Regions from separate parts of the Pseudomonas atacamensis genome, predicted to be linked through region 2. Evidence: riboswitches for the same ligand, from Rfam matches in the RefSeq annotation. Region 2 holds a riboswitch; each other region holds the start of a gene.
The links. Region 2 has a riboswitch for cobalamin ahead of cobW (cobalamin biosynthesis protein CobW). Riboswitches for the same ligand answer to the same signal wherever they lie in the genome.

Region 1 (6,462 bases), 730 kb from region 2:
ATGGCCCGCGCTCGGTTCACGCAAGCCGGCGAGCAGCTTCAGCAAAGTGGATTTCCCCGAACCGTTCGGCCCGACAATGCCGAGAGTCTCGTCGCGCTGAACGTCGAGGCTGACACCATTGAGCAACTCGGCACCGCGCACTTTGAAGCCCACACCCGCACAACTCAGAACCGTGTTCATCGCGCCGATCTCCGGCCCACCAGAATCAGCGCGAACACCGGCGCGCCGACCAGTGCGGTGATCACGCCGACCGGGATCACCTGACCCTTGATCAGGGTGCGCGACAGCACATCGGCGGCGATCAGAAACACCGCGCCGCCCAGCGCACTGGCGGGCAGAAGACGCGCATGGCCGGTGCCGAGCAACAACCGCGCGGCATGGGGAATCACCAGGCCGACAAAACCGATCGAGCCGACGATCGACACCATCACCGCCGTCACCAGCGCGGCGCAGCCAATCAACAGAATCTGCACACGGCGCACTGGAATGCCGAGGGATGCCGCCGAATCCGCGCCAAAGGTGAACGCATCCAGCGCCCGGCGATGCCACAGACAAACAACCAACCCCAACACCGCCACCGGCACCGCCAGCCACACCGACGGCCAGCGCACGCCGCCGAGATTGCCCAACAACCAGAACATGATCCCGCGCGCCTGTTCCGAGCTGGCCGAGCGGGTGATCAGAAACGCGGTGAGGGCGTTGAACAGCTGCGAGCCGGCAATCCCGGCCAGAATGATCTGCCCGGTGCCGCTGGCCGAGCCGCTGACCCGCGCCAACAGGATCACCAGCACGAACGCGGTCACCGCGCCGGCAAACGCACCGACCGACAATGAAATCGCCCCGGCGCCGACGCCAAGCAGGGCGACCATTACCGCTCCAGTCGAGGCACCCGCGGAAATCCCCAGCAGATACGGATCGGCCAACGGATTGCGCAGCAGCGATTGCAGAATCACCCCGGACGTCGCCAGGCCGGCGCCGCAGGCCGCCGCGACCAGCGCGCGGGTCAGGCGATAGTTCCAGACAATGCCTTCGTCGATCGGGTCGAGCACATAACCGGCGCCCCACAGCTTGTTGCCCAGCACCTGCAACACCACGCTCGGCTCGATTGAAGTCTCACCAATGGCCACGCCGCCGATCAGCGCGACCGACAGCGTCAACAGCACCAGCAGCAAACGGATCAGGCGTCTGCTCATGGCGACAGGTCGTAGCCGTTGATCGCGCTGGCCAGTTGTGCGAGGCCGTCGAAGGTGCGCAGGCTGGCCTGCATGGCCATGGCGTCGAGGATGATGATGCGGTTGTGCTTGACCGCGTCCATGTTGCGCGTCACCGGATCACTGCGCAGGAAGGCGAGTTTCTTCTGATAGTCGTCCGCCGGGAAACGTCGACGATCCATGCGCGCGATCACCAGAAATGTCGGGTTGGCCTTGGCGATGGTTTCCCAGCCGACGGTCGGCCATTCTTCATCCGACTCGACGACGTTGCGCACGCCGAGGGTGCTGAGCATGAAATCGGGAACGCCTTTGTGCCCGGCCACGAACGGCTCGATGTCCATCTCGGCGCTGGAGAACCACACCAGGGCGCTGACGTCTTTGCGCTGCTGCTTTTTCGCCGTGGCGATCGACTGCGCGAGGCTGGCTTTGAGCTGCTCATTGAGTTGCTCGCCACGCGCCTGCACATCGAAAATCGCCGCCAGTTGGCTCACGCTTTTGTAGATGCTGTCGATGCGAAACGGCGCCAGCCGCGTGCCGTCCGAACCGACGAGGTTGTCCTTGGCTTCGCAATCGGAGGGCAGCAGATAGGTAGGAATCTTCAGTTCATGAAACTGCTCGCGGGTGCCGACCGCGCCTTGCGGGCCGACCATCCATTCCAGCTCGACGGCAACCAGCTCCGGGCGTTTGGCGATCACCGCTTCGAAACTCGGCTCGTTGTCGGCGAGGCGCTCGATCCTGTCGTTCTGTACTTTGTATGTGCCCAGCACGTCATTGAACCACAGCGAGGTGCCGACGACCTTGTCGCCCAGACCCAAGGCGTAGAGCATTTCGGTGCCGGCCTGGCCGATGGTCACCGTGCGCGCAGGCGCGTGCTGAAAGGTCAGGCTGCTGCCACAGTTTTCCACGGTCAGCGGATACGCAGTCGGCGCCGCTTGCGCCAGGGCGCAAAGGCTCAGAGCGGTGAGCAGGGTGGCAACGCGGGGCAGCAGCATGGGGCAGTCTCCAGGGGAACCGTACGGGAGCGGGCGGGTACGGTTGGAAACACACCTCGTGCGCGGTCGTGGAAACTGCGCAAGGCCGGCATAGTGAAAACAAGCACGGCACGATGTCCTTCCCGGACACCCCGCCGGTTAGTCAGTCACTGTGCCGGCAGGTCTCCTGACTGATGCGTCATCGCCACGCTCCGGCCTTCCCGGGATTCACCCAGTGGCAGTCGAGGAGCAGGCTCGGCACCTACAGTTGCGGGGGCAGTTCCGATTGATGCTGTGCAAGCATTTCGGATTCCCTATTAATTCCGTGTGGAAACCGGCGGCGGCATGGTAGTCGATTTGCGCGGTGGAGGGGGAGGCGAATCTGCCACAGCGTCGATTTTGCCGTTGGCATTGCAATCGGCCGTATGCACTGATTAATATACGTTCCATATACACATCGTATCGGATTCATATATGGGCATCGTAAAAATTTCAGAGGACATGCACGAGAACCTGCGCATCTCCAGCAACGCCCTCAGCCGCTCGATCAACGCGCAGGCCGAGCACTGGATGCGCATCGGCATGCTCGCCGAGCTGCATCCCAAGCTCGACCACAGCGCCATTTGCCGCCTGCTGATCCGCGCCGAACAGAACGGCGGACTGGATCTGCAACAACTGACTCAGGAAGCCGTCAGCGCATGAGAAACCAGATCAAGATCAACACGCCGGCCGACATCGAAAAATCCCGCGCCGCCGGCAAACTCGCCGCTGAAGTGCTGGCAATGCTGGTGCCGCATGTGAAGGCCGGGGTGACCACCGATGAGCTGGACCGGTTGTGCAACGATTACATCGTCAATGTGCAGAAAGCCGTGCCGGCCAACGTCGGTTATCACGGCTTTCCGAAAACCGTCTGCGCGTCGGTCAATGACGTGGTGTGCCACGGGATTCCATCGGGTACGCCATTGAAAGACGGCGACATCGTCAACCTCGACATCGCCGTGATCAAGGATGGCTGGTTCGGTGATACCAGCCGCATGTATGTCGTGGGTGAGGCGAGCCCCGAGGCGCAGCACCTGATCAAGACCACTTACGACGCGATGTGCGCGGGCATTCGCGCAGTGAAACCGGGTGCAACGCTGGGCGATATCGGTTACGCGATCCAGAGCCTGGCGGAGGCGGAGGGCTTCAGCGTGGTACGCGAGTACTGCGGCCATGGCATCGGCAAGGTCTATCACGACGAACCGCAAATCCTGCATTACGGCTTTCCCAATCAAGGGCTGAAGCTCAAGGCCGGGATGATTTTCACCGTGGAACCGATGCTCAATGCCGGCAAACGCCATGTGAAGAACATGCCGGATGGCTGGACGGTGCTGACCAAGGATGGCTCGTTGTCGGCGCAGTGGGAGCATATGGTCGCGGTGACGGAGAGCGGGTTTGAAGTGCTGACGGCTTGGCCGGATGAGATTGAGGGTTTTGTCCCGATCCTCTGAGCACCGTGAAACCCTGTAGGAGCTGTCGAGTGAAACGAGGCTGCGATCTGTTAATCTTGTTTTTAACAGCAAGATCAAAAAATCGCAGCCTGCGGCAGCTCCAACAGGTGTCCTCAGTGAGCACCTGCTGCCTTGTTCAAATCGCTCTCGGTCCATTCGGTGTAAACACAAGCATCCGCCGTCGCCCAGCGCACTCGTACCGGATCGCCGGCCTTGAGTGGCATGCCCGCTGCCGACAGGGCTTTCACCGTCATCGACGTCCCGCCCGCAGTGACCACGCTGCACGTCTGGCTCTCACCGAGAAACAGCACCTCCACAACATTCGCCGATACCTCATTCCAGCCTGCCGCCAGCGGCTCATCCAGCGCCTGCTGCGTGCTCAGCGCCAAGGCCTTTTCCGGACGCACCATCAGCAGCACATCCTGATCAGTGTGCAACCCGGACGTCAGCCGAATCGACAACGACTGACCCTCGAAACTCGCTGCCGCATTGCCTTGTGCCTTGAGCTTGAGGAAGTTCGAATTGCCCAGAAACGACGCGACAAACGCATTCGGCGGATTCTGATAAAGGTCATACCCGCTGCCCAAGCCGACAATCTTGCCGTGGCTGAAAATCGCGATGCGTTGCGACAGCCGCATGGCTTCTTCCTGGTCGTGGGTCACGTAAACGATGGTGATACCCAGGCGCCGGTGCAGCTGGCGCAGTTCATCCTGCAAGTCCTCGCGCAGCTTCTTGTCCAGCGCGCCCAGCGGTTCGTCCATCAGCAGGATGCGTGGCTCGTAAACCAGCGCCCGGGCGATGGCGACACGTTGTTGCTGACCGCCGGACAGTTGCGAAGGGCGGCGATGGGCGAACTGTTCGAGCTGCACCAGCTTCAACATCGCATCGACGCGTTTTTCGCGCTCGGCCGTCGCCAGTTTGCGAATGGCCAGAGGGAAGGCGATGTTGTCGCGCACCGACAGATGCGGGAACAGCGAATAGCGCTGGAAGACCATGCCGATGTCACGCTTGTGCGGCGGCACGTTGACCAGCGACTGGCCGTTGACGAGGATCTCGCCGCTGCTCGGTGTTTCGAACCCGGCGAGCATCGACAGCGTGGTGCTTTTGCCCGAGCCGCTGGAGCCGAGGAAGGTGAGGAATTCGCCGTCCTTGATGTCCAGCGAGATGTTATCGACGGCAGCAAAATCGCCGTAGTGCTTGTTCAGGTTGCGCAGGCTGACCAGGGGTTTGTCGTTCTGCTGGGATGCGTCTTTGATCACGGCACTCATGTCGTACTCCTGGGCGCTCAGGCGCTGATTTCGTTGCGCCGGCGCAGGGCGGCGGCGATCACCATGACCAATACCGACAGGCCGATCAGCAGCGTCGAAGCGACGGCGATCACCGGGGTCAGGTCCTGGCGCAGGGTGGTCCACATTTTCACGGGAAGGGTTTGCAGAGTCGGGCTTGCCATCATCACGCTGAGCACCACTTCGTCCCACGAGACGAGGAAGGCGAAGAGGGCGCCGGCGACCATGCCCGGGCGGATCGCCGGAAACGTCACCTTGAACACCGCTTGCAAGCGCGAGGCACCGCAGATTACCGCCGCGTCTTCAATCGACTGATCGAACAGCTTCAGCGAGTTGATGATCGAGATGATGGTAAATGGCAGCGCGACGATCACATGGCTGACGACGAAGGCGAACATGGTCCCGGTATAGCCGAGCTTGAGAAACAGCGCGTACACCGCCACGGCGATGATCACCAGCGGCACGATCATCGGCAGGGTGAACAGGCCGTAGAGCATCTCGCGGCCGGGAAAGCGCCCGCGCACCAGCGCAAACGCGGTCGGCAGACCGAGGGCCACGGCGCAGATCGTAGTCAGCACGGCGACCTTGAGGCTGGCGGCAGCGGCGTTCATCCAGTCGGGATTGGAGAAGAACTGGCCGTACCATTTCAGCGTCCAGCCCGGTGGCGGGAACACCAGCCACTGCGAGGAGCCGAACGACAGCAGGACGATGAACACGATCGGCAACAGCAGGAACAGACCGATCAGCCCAGTCGTAGCGTAGAGGCCGAAACGCATGCGCCGGCTCATGGCATTGGGGGTCAGGAGCATGTCGGCTTACCTCGCGTTACTGGCGCCAACCGGGGATTCCGGTTGAAGCTTCAGGTAGAAGTAGAACAGCACCAGGGTGATTGCGATCAACAACGCGGCGCCGGCACTGGCCAGGCCCCAGTTGAGGAACGATTGCACCTGCTGAATGATGAACTCCGGCAGCATCATGTTCTGCGCCCCGCCCAGCAAAGCGGGGGTGACGTAGTAACCGAGCGACATCACGAACACCATCAAACCGCCGGACGCCAGACCCGGCCGGCACAGCGGCAGGAACACCCGGAAGAAGTTGGTCCACGGACTGGCACCGCAGATCGAGCCGGCCTGCAGGATCATCGGGTCGATGGCCTGCATGGTCGCCTGCAACGGCAGCACGATGAACGGGATCATGATGTAGCTCATGCCGATCACCACGCCCGTGAGGTTGTGCACCATCTCCAGCGGTTGATCGATGATGCCCAGCGCCATCAGCGCCTTGTTGATCACGCCCGAGGCTTGCAGCAACACCAGCCACGAATAGGTGCGGGCAAGCAGGCTGGTCCACATCGACAGCAGCACGATGTTGAGGATCCAGCGCCCCCAGCCGCGCGGCACCAGGGTGATCGCCCAAGCCAGCGGAAAGCCCAGCAGCAGGCTGAACAGCGTCACCAGCCCGGCCACCGAAAAGGTGTTGAGCAGCACTCGCGCATAAGCCGAGT
Region 2 (6,462 bases):
ACGGTTTCGGCCTGATGACCTTCCAGCACCGCGGCAGGTACCAGCGAGCCGGCATAAATGATCACCGGGCAGCTGCGAATCAGCCGTTGGCCTTTGACGGTGATGAGCTCCGGGTCGCCGGGGCCGGCGCCGATGAAGTAGACGGTCATCGTTGAATCCTTGTGAAGAGGCGCAGCCCCACTGCAGATGAAGCGTGCTCATGATCAATGGCGGGGATTATCGGGATTTTATGCAGCGCCGGCCAATGCCAGCGTGGCCTGCGCATATTTCTGCCGGTGGATCAGCAGTTTTGCCGGCGCCTGAATCAACTGCTCGGCCAGCGCCAGCGCGGCGCTTTCCGCCACGCCGTAGCAGCCGGTGCGTTCAAAGGCGATCTGCGATTGATGGCTGAGGCGCTGTTGATAGGGCGCCAGCTCGGCACTGTTGAAATACTGCAGCGGCAGGTTCAATTGTGTGGCCAGTTCCAGCAACCCCGGTTCGTCGCGCTTGAGGTCGATACTCGCCAGAGCCTTGACCGCTCGCAACTCGATGCGGTGCGCCTGCAACGCTTGATCGAGTAGAGCACGCAGCGTACTGGCGGGACAGCCGCGCTGGCAGCCGAGGCCGACCACGAAGGTCGGCGCTGCGCGGTCATCGGTCATGCCTGATATGGGCCTGCGCTTTTGCGGCGGAACAACCATGCACTGATCAAGCCCAAGGCCAGCCAGAACGCGACGTTGGTCAGCTGCGAAGCGATTTTGAACTGGGTTTCCAGTGCCTCTGGGGCAAGCATCGAATGCACCTGCGGTTGCGGCGCGCCGATCACATGCGGCACGACGAGAATCGCCACACCGAGAAGCTTCATCAGCCAGTGACGACTGAAGGCGATCAGTGCCAGGCCGACGGCGGTCGAAGCGGCGGTGCCGATCCACCAGATCTGCCGCGAAGCCAGATCGGCAGCCGCAGTGCCCGGCAATTCAGGTGGCAGGCCCAAGGTCGGCGCGAGTACGAACGTCGCGTAACCGGCCAGACCCCAGAGCAGCCCTTGCGAGGTTTTGGTTGGCGCGCGCAAGGTGTACAGGCCGGCGAGCATCAGGGCGAAACCCACCGCCACCACCAGATTACCGCCAGTGGTCGAGACCACGCGCTGCCAGCCGTCTTCCGGCTCCCAGGCTTCGCCATCATGGCTGTGGGCGGCGGTGCCGGCGGCGTGTTCGTGAACTTGCGCGACCGGTTCGGATTTCTCGAAGGATTCGGCCTGCAGAATCAGTGGCGATACCCAGAAACTCTGCAGCAGGGTCAGCAGCAGGGCGGCCAGCAAGCCGGTGAAGCCTGCGGTTTGCGCAATACGCTTGATCATCTCGGCAAGCCTCAGTGGCACGGGAACGCGGCGCTGTGGCGGGTATCGTGGGCGGCGTTGTGCACCGCTTCGATGTGCGAGAAACCGGCGAACCAGACCAGGCTGGCACCGAGGATCGAGGCGAAGAGGGCGGCGGCGACGCGTTGGCCGAGTGTGGTGCTGCTGGAAATGTGGTCAGTGTGGCTGACGGTATTGCTGATGATCGACATAGCGCTTCCCTCTGAAATGTCAGCGGGTAAACAGAGCGCATGAAAATCCCTGCGAGCCCGGCACGCAGGGATTTCGAACAGCGCCCGCCCACCGCGGGTTTGTTTGTGGTCAGCGACGCTTGCGCGCGCTGGGTGTTGCGGGCCGGTCTCCGGGCTCGCGAGGGGTTGGCACGAGGCCGACCTGCAAGCATCACCTTCCCATGCCGGGGCACAGTGGATCTGACGCTTCGCTCGCTTACCGTTGCGGGGGCAGCACCGGACTGACATGGCCTTGAGTAAAGCACATGATTCACCGGTTTCCCGTTTCACCCTGTGAAGGGCACCCGTAACAAGGTGGGCAGGAGAACATGGGTTTGGGTTTTTAGTCAATTTCCGGGGAGTTTTCGGTGCTGCGGTGGGGGTGTTTTTCTGATGTTTTTGTGTGTATATCCGTTGCTGCGGGTGTTGCTGATTACGGTTTCGCCCTTACGGCGAGGCACTTTTTCCAAACGCCGAAAAAGTACCCAAAAAGGCTTGCTCCTACGTTCGGCCCTCGCAGGCTCGGGCTCCTTCGCTGCGGGACTGATCCGGGCGCAGCGGCTAGGGTTTGCTTCGCTGCACCTCCTTCCGCTGTGTCTGGCTGCGCCAGACGGTCGCTGCGCTCCCACGCCCGGATCAATCCCTCCGCTCAGCCTTCCGACGTCGCCGGTGGATCAAGATCAAGAGCACTCGAGCTTGCGCTCATTGTTGAGTGGTGCGGCTTCGCCGCGGGCAGTTGCGCTGCTTTGCTTTTGCTTTTGTGGGAGCGAGCCTGCTCGCGAAGGCGGCCTGACAGCCGACCTATCCTTAAGCGTTACGCGATCCAACTGTAGGAGCCGCCGAAGGCTGCGATCTTTTGATCTGGCTTTTGCTTTTGCTGTTGCTTTTGATCTTTTGCCCCTCCGTAACGAAGGTACCCCGAGCTCCAGCGAGCGGGCCGTACGCCGGGGCAAAGCCTTTTGGTTCCTTTTTGCTGTGCCGGCACTCCGGCGTTTGAAAAAGGGACTCGCTGTAAGAGCAAAACCTTAAGAAGCCGTTACCGCAGCAACGGATATACACCCAGTTTCAGACTCACCGACCATTGACCCACGACGGACCCATGCGTAGCCTTGCGCTTTCGAGGTTCTTCGGCACTCGCCGAAGCTAAGAAGGGAACGCGGTCAAAGCCGCGGCTGCCCCCGCAACTGTGAACGGTGATGTTCGTTGCCACGCCACTGCCAGCTCAACCGATGAGCCAGCGGGAAGGCGCAATGAACGCCAGGTCTCGCGCCTGAACGCCGTCAGCCAGGAGACCTGCCTCGTCACAGATTCTCACTACAACCGGGCGGGGTGATCCGGTGGCGAATGCTTCCGGCGTGCATGCGCGCTGCCGGTTCTCGTCCCGTATGCCCGCCGCTTGCCAAAGGGCATACCGATGAAAACACTGGCCAAACTCCCCGTCACCATCGTCACCGGTTTCCTCGGTTCGGGCAAAACCACGCTGCTGCGGCACATGCTCGACAACGCTCAGGGCCGGCGCATCGCGGTGATCGTCAACGAGTTTGGCGAGCTCGGCATTGATGGTGAGATCCTCAAGCAATGCACCATCGGCTGCACCGAAGAAGAGGCCAGCGGCCGTGTTTACGAACTGGCCAACGGCTGCCTGTGCTGCACGGTGCAGGAAGAATTCTTTCCGGTGATGCGCGAGCTGGTCGCCCGTCGCGGTGACCTTGATCACATTCTTATCGAAACCTCCGGCCTGGCCCTGCCAAAGCCGTTGGTGCAGGCCTTCCAGTGGCCGGAAATCCGTAGCGCCTGCACCGTTGACGCGGTGATCACCGTGGTCGACAGCCCGGCCGTCGCTGCTGGCACCTTCGCAGCGTTCCCGGATCAGGTCGATGCCCAGCGCAAACTCGATCCGAACCTTGATCACGAGTCGCCGCTGCATGAACTGTTCGCCGATCAACTGGCCAGCGCTGACCTGGTCATCCTCAACAAAGCCGACCAGACCAGCGCGGAAGATCTGGCTCGGGTGCGTGCTGAAGTCGCCGAAGAGCTGCCGCCAGCGGTAAAAATCATCGAAGCCAGCAACGGCCGCCTGCCGCTCGACGTGTTGATCGGCCTCGGTGCCGGCTCCGAGGAGCACATCGACAGCCGCCACAGTCACCACGATCACCACCATGACGGTGATGACGACGATCACGATCACGACGCCTTCGATTCGATCTCCATCGAATTGCCGCAAGCCGATGAAAGCCTGCTGCTCGATGCGCTGACGCAACTGGTGGTGCAACACGGCATTCTGCGCGTGAAAGGCTTCGCGGCGATTCCGAACAAGCCGATGCGCCTGTTGATCCAGGGGGTGGGCACGCGTTTTGACAAGCATTTCGACCGTCAGTGGGGCGCCGAAGAAGCGCGCGTTACGCGTCTGGTGCTGATCGGTCAGGAACTCGATGCCGCACAACTCGAAGCGCAATTGCGCGCTGCGCTCAGCGTTTAAGCCATGCACCTGCTCAGGACCCAGCCCGGCGGATTCGTCTCGGACGACAACATTGCCGATCTCGGACAAACCCCCGCCGAGCTGGTGATCCTGTGCAGCGGCGATTCCAGCCTGGCGCTGCTCGCCGAGGCCGCGCAGCAATTGCCCGATGACTACCCGAGCCTGCGTCTGGCCAACCCGATGCAGGTGCAGAATCATGCCTCGGTCGATCTATATGTCGACGAAGTGCTGCGCCACGCCAAGGTCATTCTGATCTCACTGCACGGCGGCATCGCCTATTGGCGCTACGGTGTCGAGCGGCTGGTCGAGTTGTCCGAACGCGGCGTGCAACTGATTCTGGTGCCCGGCGATGACCGTCCGGACCCCGAGCTCAGCGACTTGAGCACGGTCAGCGCCGAAGTACGCGATCGACTCTGGCAATTTCTGCGTCAGGGCGGCATGGGCAATGCACTGGATTTCTTCCGTTGCCTGGGCAACCAATGGTTTGCCCGCGATTACCCGTGGAGCGAGCCGCAAACCCTGCCGCGCACGGCGATTTATCACCCACAGAAAAACAGCGCTGCCCTGAGCGACTGGCAAGCCGAATGGCTACCCGGTCAACCGGTGGCGGCGCTGTTGTTTTATCGCTCGCATTTGCAGGCGGCGAACACGGCGTTCATCGATGTGTTCTGTCAGCGTTTGCAGGCAGCCGGACTCAATCCGCTGCCGATCGCGGTGGCCAGTCTGAAAGAACCCGGTTGTCTGTCGGTGGTCGAGGACTGGCTGGATGAAGTCGAGGCGGGGGTGATTCTCAACACCACCGGTTTTGCCCAATCGAGTCCCGAGGCGCCGCATCTGCGCCCGTTTCGCCGCAACATCCCGGTGATTCAAGCGATCTGCGCCCAGGACAACGAGCCCGGCTGGCGCGACAGCGAACAGGGCCTCGGGCCGCGTGATCTGGCGATGCACGTTGCTTTGCCGGAACTCGATGGACGCATCATCAGCCGACCGATCAGCTTCAAGGATCTGGCTTGGCGCAGCGAGCGCAGTCAGTCCGATGTGGTCTGCTACCGCGCCCAGCCCGAACGCATGGATTTCGTCGCCGAACTGGCGCGGCGCTGGGTTGCTTTGGCACACGTGCCGAACGGCGAAAAACGCATCGCCCTGATCCTCGCCAACTACCCGACCCGCGACGGCCGCATCGGCAATGGCGTCGGCCTCGATACGCCGGCGGCGGCGCTGAATATCCTCCGCGCATTGCGTGCCGAAGGTTATCCGATCACGGCCGAGTTGCCCGACAGCGGCACCGAACTGATCCAGCAATTGCTCGGCGGTGTCAGCAACGACCTCGATAGTCTCGACCTGCGCCCGTGCCAGCAGAGCCTGGCGATGGACGATTACCTGGCAATGTTCAATGCGTTGCCGGAAGCGAATCGTGTCGCGGTGCAAGAGCGTTGGGGGACGCCGCAAAACGATCCGATGTGCCGCGACGGTCGCTTGATGATCGCCGGTCTGCGTTTCGGTCTGACCTTTGTCGGCATCCAGCCGGCCCGGGGTTATCAGGTCGATCCGAGCGCGGTGTACCACGACCCGGATCTGGTTCCGCCGCACGGCTATCTGGCGTTCTATTTCTGGTTGCGCAACACCTACGGGGCCCACGGCGTGATCCACGTCGGCAAGCATGGCAATCTCGAATGGCTGCCGGGCAAGGGCGTTGGGCTATCGGAAAACTGCTGGCCGGATGCGTTGCTCGGCCCGCTGCCAAATATCTATCCGTTTATCGTCAACGATCCGGGCGAGGGCGCTCAGGCCAAACGGCGCACGCAGGCGGTGATCATCGACCACTTGATGCCACCGCTGACCCGCGCCGAAACCTACGGGCCGCTGCGCAATCTGGAGTTGCTCGCCGACGAATATTACGAGGCGCAACTGCTCGATCCGCGCCGTGCCCGCGAGTTGCAACGCGACATTCTGCAACTGGTGCGGGACACGCAGATCGACCGGGAACTGCAACTGGACGCAGCGCTGGACAGCGATGCCGATGCGGCGATCTGGTTGCCGCGTCTGGACACTTATCTGTGCGACCTGAAGGAATCGCAGATTCGCGATGGGTTGCACATCTTTGGCGAATCGCCGAGCGGGCGCTTGCGTATCGACACCTTGCTCGCGTTGCTGCGCATCCCGCGCGGTGACGGCAAGGCCGCGCAGTCGAGTCTGCTGCGAGCACTGGCTAAAGCGTTTGATCTCGGTTTTGATCCGCTGGATTGCGCCTTGGCCGATCCTTGGAACGGCCCGCGTCCGATCGGGTTGCAGGCCATCAGCGAAGAAGTCTGGCGCACCGCCGGCGACACCCGCGAACGCCTCGAACTCTTCGGCGCAGACCTGATCTCCCAAGCACTGAATGTCCCATGTGGGAGCGAGCCTGCTCGCGAAAGCGG
Region 3 (6,462 bases), 940 kb from region 2:
CCGGCGCCTGCTGATCGCCGCGTCCACTTCACCGCGCGAACTGCCTGTGAAGCTGGCTGACCTGAAATCCCGTCTGACCCTGGCGCTGATCTTCCAGATGCGCCCACTTTCTGATGAAGACAAATTGCGTGCGCTGCAATTGCGCGCATCCCGTCGCGGTCTGCACCTGACCGATGAAGTCGGGCACTTCATTCTCACTCGCGGCACGCGCAGCATGAGCGCGCTGTTCGATCTCCTCGAGCAGCTTGATCAGGCGTCCCTGCAAGCGCAACGCAAGCTGACCATCCCCTTCCTCAAGGAAACTCTTGGCTGGTAGTAGTGGGCTTTTGCCAGCTTTCAGGCGCCAGAAAACCCGCGTCTTTGCGCCGATTCACCGGCCAGACGAGTTACGCGCTTAGATGTAAACGCGAAACCGGGAAGTCACATAAAGTTCGATTGAATTTGCAAATGAGGACGATAGCGGGCATAGTCTCGGCTTCTTTACAACTATCAGCCACGGTCGTGCCCATGCTAAAGCGCTTCGCACCCCTCGTGCCTCTCGCACTCGTTACCCTGTTATTCGGTTGTGCTGCACATTCTCCGGTTCAAGAGCCGCCGCAACAGGTCAAGAATTCTGCTACCGCCCAATCTTCCGTTATTTACCAGGAAGAGCTGGACACCGAAAAAGAACTCAACCAGTTCAACGGCAGCAAGCCTTATCAGCTTCCTGTACTGGCTGACAGCATCCTCGAACGCGGCATGTCCCTGATCGGTACCCGTTACCGTTTCGGCGGTACTTCTGAAGCCGGCTTCGATTGCAGCGGTTTCATCGGTTACCTGTTCCGCGAAGAGGCCGGCATGAACCTGCCGCGCTCGACTCGCGAAATGATCAACGTTGATGCGCCGCTGGTTTCGCGCAGCAACCTTGAGCCGGGTGATCTGCTGTTCTTCGCCACCAATGGTCGTCGCGGTCGTGTCAGTCACGCCGGGATCTACCTGGGTGACAATCAGTTCATCCACTCCAGCAGTCGTCGCAGCGGCGGTGTTCGCATCGACAGCCTGGGTGACAGCTACTGGAGCAAGACCTTCATCGAAGCCAAGCGTGCACTCGCCATGGCGCCGACCGTGGTCACCGCTCGCAAGTAAGCCCGAGGTCGCTGCGTTCGCGGCGACAAAACGGCACGGCAACGGAGTAGACCTAAACTTTACAAGGTGAAGTTAAAGTCTTACTTGAAGTTTGCCGCGTAGCCGCTAGAATCCTGAATCTATATTGATGGCAAACCGCCTGCGTGATGACGCAGGCGGTTTTGTTTCTGTCCATTCTGCAGAGAAAGCCGCAGCCAGATCAGGATGTTCTGCTTATGACGATGTCGGCCCGCCTCACCTTGATCCTTTGCGCCGCGCTGCTCAGCGCCTGCGCCAGCCGTACACCGCCGCCAGCCCCCGTGGTTCGCGCGCCGATCGTGTTCGGTCCTTCCCAGGCTTTTTCTCCCGTTGCTGAAGACGTGCTGTTCCGCGCCCTCGGCCTGGTCGGCACGCCGTATCGCTGGGGCGGCAACACGCCAGATTCCGGTTTCGATTGCAGTGGTCTGATCGGTTTCGTCTACCGCGACGCGGCGGGAATTTCGCTGCCACGCTCGACCCGCGAAATGATCGTCATGCAGGCGCCGAATGTCGGCAAGGAAGGCTTGCAGACCGGCGACCTGATTTTCTTCGCCACCAATGGCGGCTCGCAGGTCAGTCATGCGGGGATTTACGTCGGTGAGGGGCGCTTCGTGCATGCACCGGCCACGGGTGGCACGGTCAAGCTTGATAGCCTGTCGAAGGCCTATTGGCAGAAGGCGTATCTGAGCGCCAAGCGAGTGTTGCAGCCGGGGCAGCTGGCGCATAATCCCTAGCGCGTATGCATAACTAATTGTGGGAGCGAGCCTGCTCGCGAAGGCGGAGTGTCAGTCGACAATGATTTGACTGATACACCGCTTTCGCGAGCAGGCTCGCTCCCACATTTTTTTACGTCGTGCTTAGCTTATTTGCTGGCCGACACACGCCATACTTTGTTCCCGACATCATCCGCTACCAGCAAGCCACCTTGCTGATCGATGACCACGCCAACTGGGCGGCCCAGCGCGTTCTCGTCCTTGTCGAGGAAACCGGTCAGCACATCCACCGGTTGCCCGGTCGGTTTGCCGCCAGTGAACGGCACGAAAATCACCTTGTAGCCGCTGTGCGGTTTGCGGTTCCACGAGCCGTGCTGGCCAATGAATGCGCCTTCCTTGAATTGCGCCGGCAAGCGGTTGCCCTCGGCGAAGGTCAGGCCCAGCGAAGCGGTGTGCGGACCGACGGCGTAATCCGGAGCGATGGCCTTGGCCACCAGATCAGGATTCTGCGGTTTGACTCGCACATCGACGTGTTGCCCGTAGTAGCTGAACGGCCAGCCATAGAAGCCGCCGTCCTTGACCGAGGTGATGTAGTCCGGCACCAGATCGCTGCCGATTTCGTCACGCTCGTTGACCGCTGTCCACAAGGCGCCGCTGGTGGGTTCCCAGGCAAGGCCGTTGGGGTTGCGGATGCCCGAGGCGAAGATCCGGTGATTGCCGGTCGCCCGATCCACTTCCCAGATCGCCGCGCGGCCTTCTTCCTGATCCAGACCGTTTTCGCCGACGTTACTGTTCGAGCCGACGGTGACGTAGAGCTTGTTGCCGTCCTTGCTGGCGATGACGTTCTTGGTCCAGTGGTGATTCAGCGTGCCGCCGGGCAAGTCGACGACTTTGATCGGTTGGGTTTTGATCTCGGTGGCGCCCGGCTCGTAGTTGAAGCGCAGCAGGCGGTCGGTGTCGGCAACGTACAAATCATTGCCAACCAGCGTCATGCCAAACGGCGAATTGAGGTTCTGCAGGAACACCGTGCGGGTTTCCGCGACGCCATCGTGGTCGGCATCACGCAGCAGGGTGATGCGGTTCGGGCTGGGTACGCCGGCACCGGCCTTGCCCATGACTTTCTTCATCACCCAGCCACGAATGCCTTTGCTGTCATCGGGCTTGGGCGGCGCATTGGTTTCCGCCACCAGCACATCGCCGTTGGGCAGCACGTAGAGCCAGCGCGGGTGATCGAGTCCTTCGGCAAACGCCGCGACCTGGGTGCCGGCCGCTGCGGTCGGTTTCGCGCCGTCCGGCCAGCCCACCGCCGGGGCGATGTTGACTGTCGGGATCAGTGTCTTGTTCGGTTCGGGCAGTTTCGGTGACGGACCGGTGCCGTCGGAAACTTGCAGGCTGGAGGTTTCACCGCAGGCAGCGAGCCCGCCAGCGACGGCGATGATGAGAGCGAGTGGGGCCTTGCGCATTGCTGATCTTCCCTATGAATGCATTCCTAAACATAGAGGAGGGCGCAGGCCCGATGGTTCAACTGCTCAACCGCGGGCTTCCTTGAACAGCACGGCGATGCCCGGATGATAGTTGCCCGCGTCGCTGTGCAATTTGCGATAGGCGTAGGGGAAATACCAGGCCACGGCGCAGGTGTGTTCCTTTTGCAGGTCGTCGACCATGTCCTGCAGTTCTTCAGGGCTGGCGCTGTGCTGGGCTTTTTGCGGAGCGATGAAGAGGCAGCCGAGCTTGAGATCGCTTGCGTAGCTGATGCGCTTGGCATCAACGGTGATGTCGAGCAGGGCCTGGGTCAGGTTGAGGTTGTTGACCCGTGGCCAGCGTTGCGTGGCCTGAATGAATGCACGGTCTTCGCTGCCGGCAATTAACAGATCGGCGCGGGCATTGCGTTCGCCTTCTTCGTTCTGTTTGCGCGTGGCGGTGTCGTTCAGCGTGACCATTTCAGCCATCCACGCCGCTGCCGCGAGCAGGCCCAGATTGGCTTTCTCGTCGTGCCAGTACGGCGTGTCGTTGTCGCCGCGAACGGTGTTGTAGCGATCGATACAGTCAAACCAGCGTTCCAGCACCGGGCGCAGGAATTCCAAGCGCGGGTTGCTGATGATCATGCCTTGCATCGTCGTCATCCTTATTGTTGTAGTGGGCTTTTCGGAAAAAGCATGGCTCTTTGATATCACTTGTCACAGTCTGGCACAAGATTGCCGCTGCACATTTGATCAGCGGCAGTTATTCGCGCGCAAAGCGCCTCTTCAATTGACGCTCCACCCCCAACCCTCTAACCTTCGCCGCTTGTTTCAGGTGCTCTGTGGCCCCGCGTCGACAGAGTGAAACAGGGAAGCCGGTGAGTGTGGTCTTCAAGCGAAGCCACGACGATCCCGGCGCTGCCCCCGCAACGGTAAATGAGTGAAAACTGCGCCTTGAGCCACTGCCTCGAAAGAAGCGGGAAGGCGCGCAGTCAGGCGAAACGCCGCTCATGAGCCCGGAGACCGGCCTGATCCATCTCAACGGCATCACGGTGGGCGATGCCAGGCTTTTTGCCGTCTATTCTTGTGCCTGCCCGCCGTTATCCAGCCTCAACGGAGAGCTCCCCCATGACTGATTCCCCCGAGCGTGACGAACGCCATCTGGCGCGCATGCAGCGCAAGAAAGCCGTGATCGACGAACGCATTGCCAACTCGCCCGACGAATGTGGCCTGGTGCTGGTGCTGACCGGCAACGGCAAAGGCAAGAGCAGCTCGGCATTCGGCATGCTCGCCCGCGCCATGGGCCACGGCATGCAATGCGGCGTGGTGCAATTCATCAAGGGCCGCAACAGCACTGGCGAAGAATTGTTTTTCCGCCGCTTCCCCGAGCAGGTGCGTTTCCACGTCATGGGCGAAGGCTTCACCTGGGAAACCCAGGATCGTCAGCGCGACATCGCCGCGGCGACCGCCGCTTGGGAAGTCTCGCGCGAATTGTTGCGCGACCCTTCGATCGGTCTGGTGGTGCTCGACGAATTGAACATCGCCCTCAAGCACGGCTACCTCGATCTCGATCAGGTGCTCAGCGATTTGCAGGCGCGTCCGCCGATGCAGCACGTGGTGGTCACCGGTCGCGGCGCCAAGCCGGAAATGATCGAGATGGGCGACACGGTCACCGAGATGGGCATGCTCAAGCACGCCTTCCAGGCCGGGATCAAAGCGCAGAAAGGCGTCGAACTTTGAAGCCACCACGTCACTGCCCGGCGGTGTTGATCGCCGCGCCGGCCTCCGGTCAGGGCAAGACCACCGTCACCGCTGCACTCGCCCGTTTGCATCGCAATCAGGGGCGCAAGGTGCGCGTATTCAAATGCGGGCCGGACTTTCTCGACCCGATGATCCTCGAGCGCGCCAGCGGTGCGCCGGTGTATCAACTGGACATGTGGATGGTCGGCGAGCAGGAAAGTCGCCGCCTGTTGTGGGAAGCCGCCGCCGAGGCTGATCTGATTCTGATTGAAGGCGTGATGGGCCTGTTCGACGGCACGCCATCCAGCGCTGATCTGGCGCGCCACTTCGGTGTGCCGGTGCTCGGCGTGATCGACGGCACCGCCATGGCGCAGACCTTTGGCGCCTTGGCGCTGGGCCTGGCGAAGTATCAGCCGGACTTGCCGTTCGCTGGCGTGCTGGCCAACCGCGTCGGCACCTTGCGCCATGCGCAATTGCTCGAAGGCAGCCTCACCGAAGGTTTGCGCTGGTACGGTGCGCTGTCCCGCGAGACCGGCATCGAATTGCCGAGCCGCCACCTCGGTCTGGTCCAGGCCAGCGAATTGAATGATCTGGATCTGCGTCTCGACGCGGCTGCCGATGCGCTGGCCAGCAGTTGCCAAGTCGCGCTGCCACCGGCGGTTGAATTCGCCGCGCCTGACCTCATCGCCGCCGAGCCTTTATTGAATGGTGTGCGCATCGCCGTCGCCCGCGATGAAGCCTTTGCCTTCACCTATGGCGCCAGCCTCGATCTGCTGCGGGCGATGGGCGCCGAGCTGCAATTTTTCTCGCCGATCCGCGACACGCAATTGCCCGAGGCGGACAGCCTGTATCTGCCGGGCGGCTATCCAGAGTTGCATCACGTCGCGCTGGCGCAGAACACCTCGATGCTTGCAGCAATCCGCGCGCACCACGCGGCGGGCAAGCCGTTGCTCGCCGAATGTGGCGGCATGCTTTACCTGCTTCATTCGCTGACCGACGTGGAAGGCACCCGTGCTGAGCTGGTCGGTTTGCTCAAGGGCGATGCAACGATGCAGAAGCGTCTCGCGGCGCTGGCGTTGCAGGCGGTTGAGCTGCCGGAAGGGGAGTTGCGTGGGCATACCTATCATCATTCGCTGACCACCACCGAGCTGACGCCGATTGCCCGGGGGGTGAGTCCCAATGGCGGGCGCGGCGCTGAGGCGGTTTATCGCGAGGGGCGGATGACGGCTTCCTATGTGCACTTTTATTTCCCGTCGAATCCTGTGGCTGTCGCTGCGCTGTTTGCGCCCGGCCTTGAGACCGCCATCGCTGGCAAGCCAGCTCCCACAGGGGATTGCGTTTCGTCAGGTATTGCACCGCCCACTGTGGGAGCTGGCTTGCCAGCGATGGGGCCATGACCGACAACA

Region 1: it holds a riboswitch for cobalamin, as region 2 does, so the genes downstream of both, JWU58_RS11975 (ABC transporter substrate-binding protein) here and cobW (cobalamin biosynthesis protein CobW) in region 2, are expected to answer to the same signal.
Region 3: it holds a riboswitch for cobalamin, as region 2 does, so the genes downstream of both, cobO (cob(I)yrinic acid a,c-diamide adenosyltransferase) here and cobW (cobalamin biosynthesis protein CobW) in region 2, are expected to answer to the same signal.

The regions. Positions count from the first base shown of each region.
Region 1 is NZ_CP070503.1:2,603,133-2,609,594, forward strand. It holds gene JWU58_RS11965 (ABC transporter ATP-binding protein) at 1-180, opposite strand, end outside; gene JWU58_RS11970 (FecCD family ABC transporter permease) at 177-1,193, opposite strand; gene JWU58_RS11975 (ABC transporter substrate-binding protein) at 1,190-2,203, opposite strand; cobalamin riboswitch at 2,343-2,536, opposite strand; gene JWU58_RS11980 (ParD-like family protein) at 2,657-2,884, shown strand; gene map (type I methionyl aminopeptidase) at 2,881-3,672, shown strand; gene JWU58_RS11990 (ABC transporter ATP-binding protein) at 3,786-4,940, opposite strand; gene JWU58_RS11995 (ABC transporter permease) at 4,958-5,767, opposite strand; gene JWU58_RS12000 (ABC transporter permease) at 5,774-6,462, opposite strand, start outside.
Region 2 is NZ_CP070503.1:3,334,475-3,340,936, reverse strand. It holds gene cobM (precorrin-4 C(11)-methyltransferase) at 1-149, opposite strand, end outside; gene JWU58_RS15125 (cobalamin biosynthesis protein) at 228-641, opposite strand; gene JWU58_RS15120 (CbtA family protein) at 638-1,339, opposite strand; gene JWU58_RS15115 (CbtB domain-containing protein) at 1,351-1,548, opposite strand; cobalamin riboswitch at 1,672-1,890, opposite strand; cobalamin riboswitch at 2,670-2,881, shown strand; gene cobW (cobalamin biosynthesis protein CobW) at 2,981-4,045, shown strand; gene cobN (cobaltochelatase subunit CobN) at 4,049-6,462, shown strand, end outside.
Region 3 is NZ_CP070503.1:4,272,899-4,279,360, reverse strand. It holds gene hda (DnaA regulatory inactivator Hda) at 1-316, shown strand, start outside; gene JWU58_RS19485 (C40 family peptidase) at 508-1,125, shown strand; gene JWU58_RS19480 (C40 family peptidase) at 1,341-1,877, shown strand; gene JWU58_RS19475 (PQQ-dependent sugar dehydrogenase) at 2,006-3,319, opposite strand; gene JWU58_RS19470 (hypothetical protein) at 3,386-3,970, opposite strand; cobalamin riboswitch at 4,133-4,362, shown strand; gene cobO (cob(I)yrinic acid a,c-diamide adenosyltransferase) at 4,445-5,056, shown strand; gene JWU58_RS19460 (cobyrinic acid a,c-diamide synthase CobB) at 5,053-6,453, shown strand; gene bluB (5,6-dimethylbenzimidazole synthase) at 6,450-6,462, shown strand, end outside.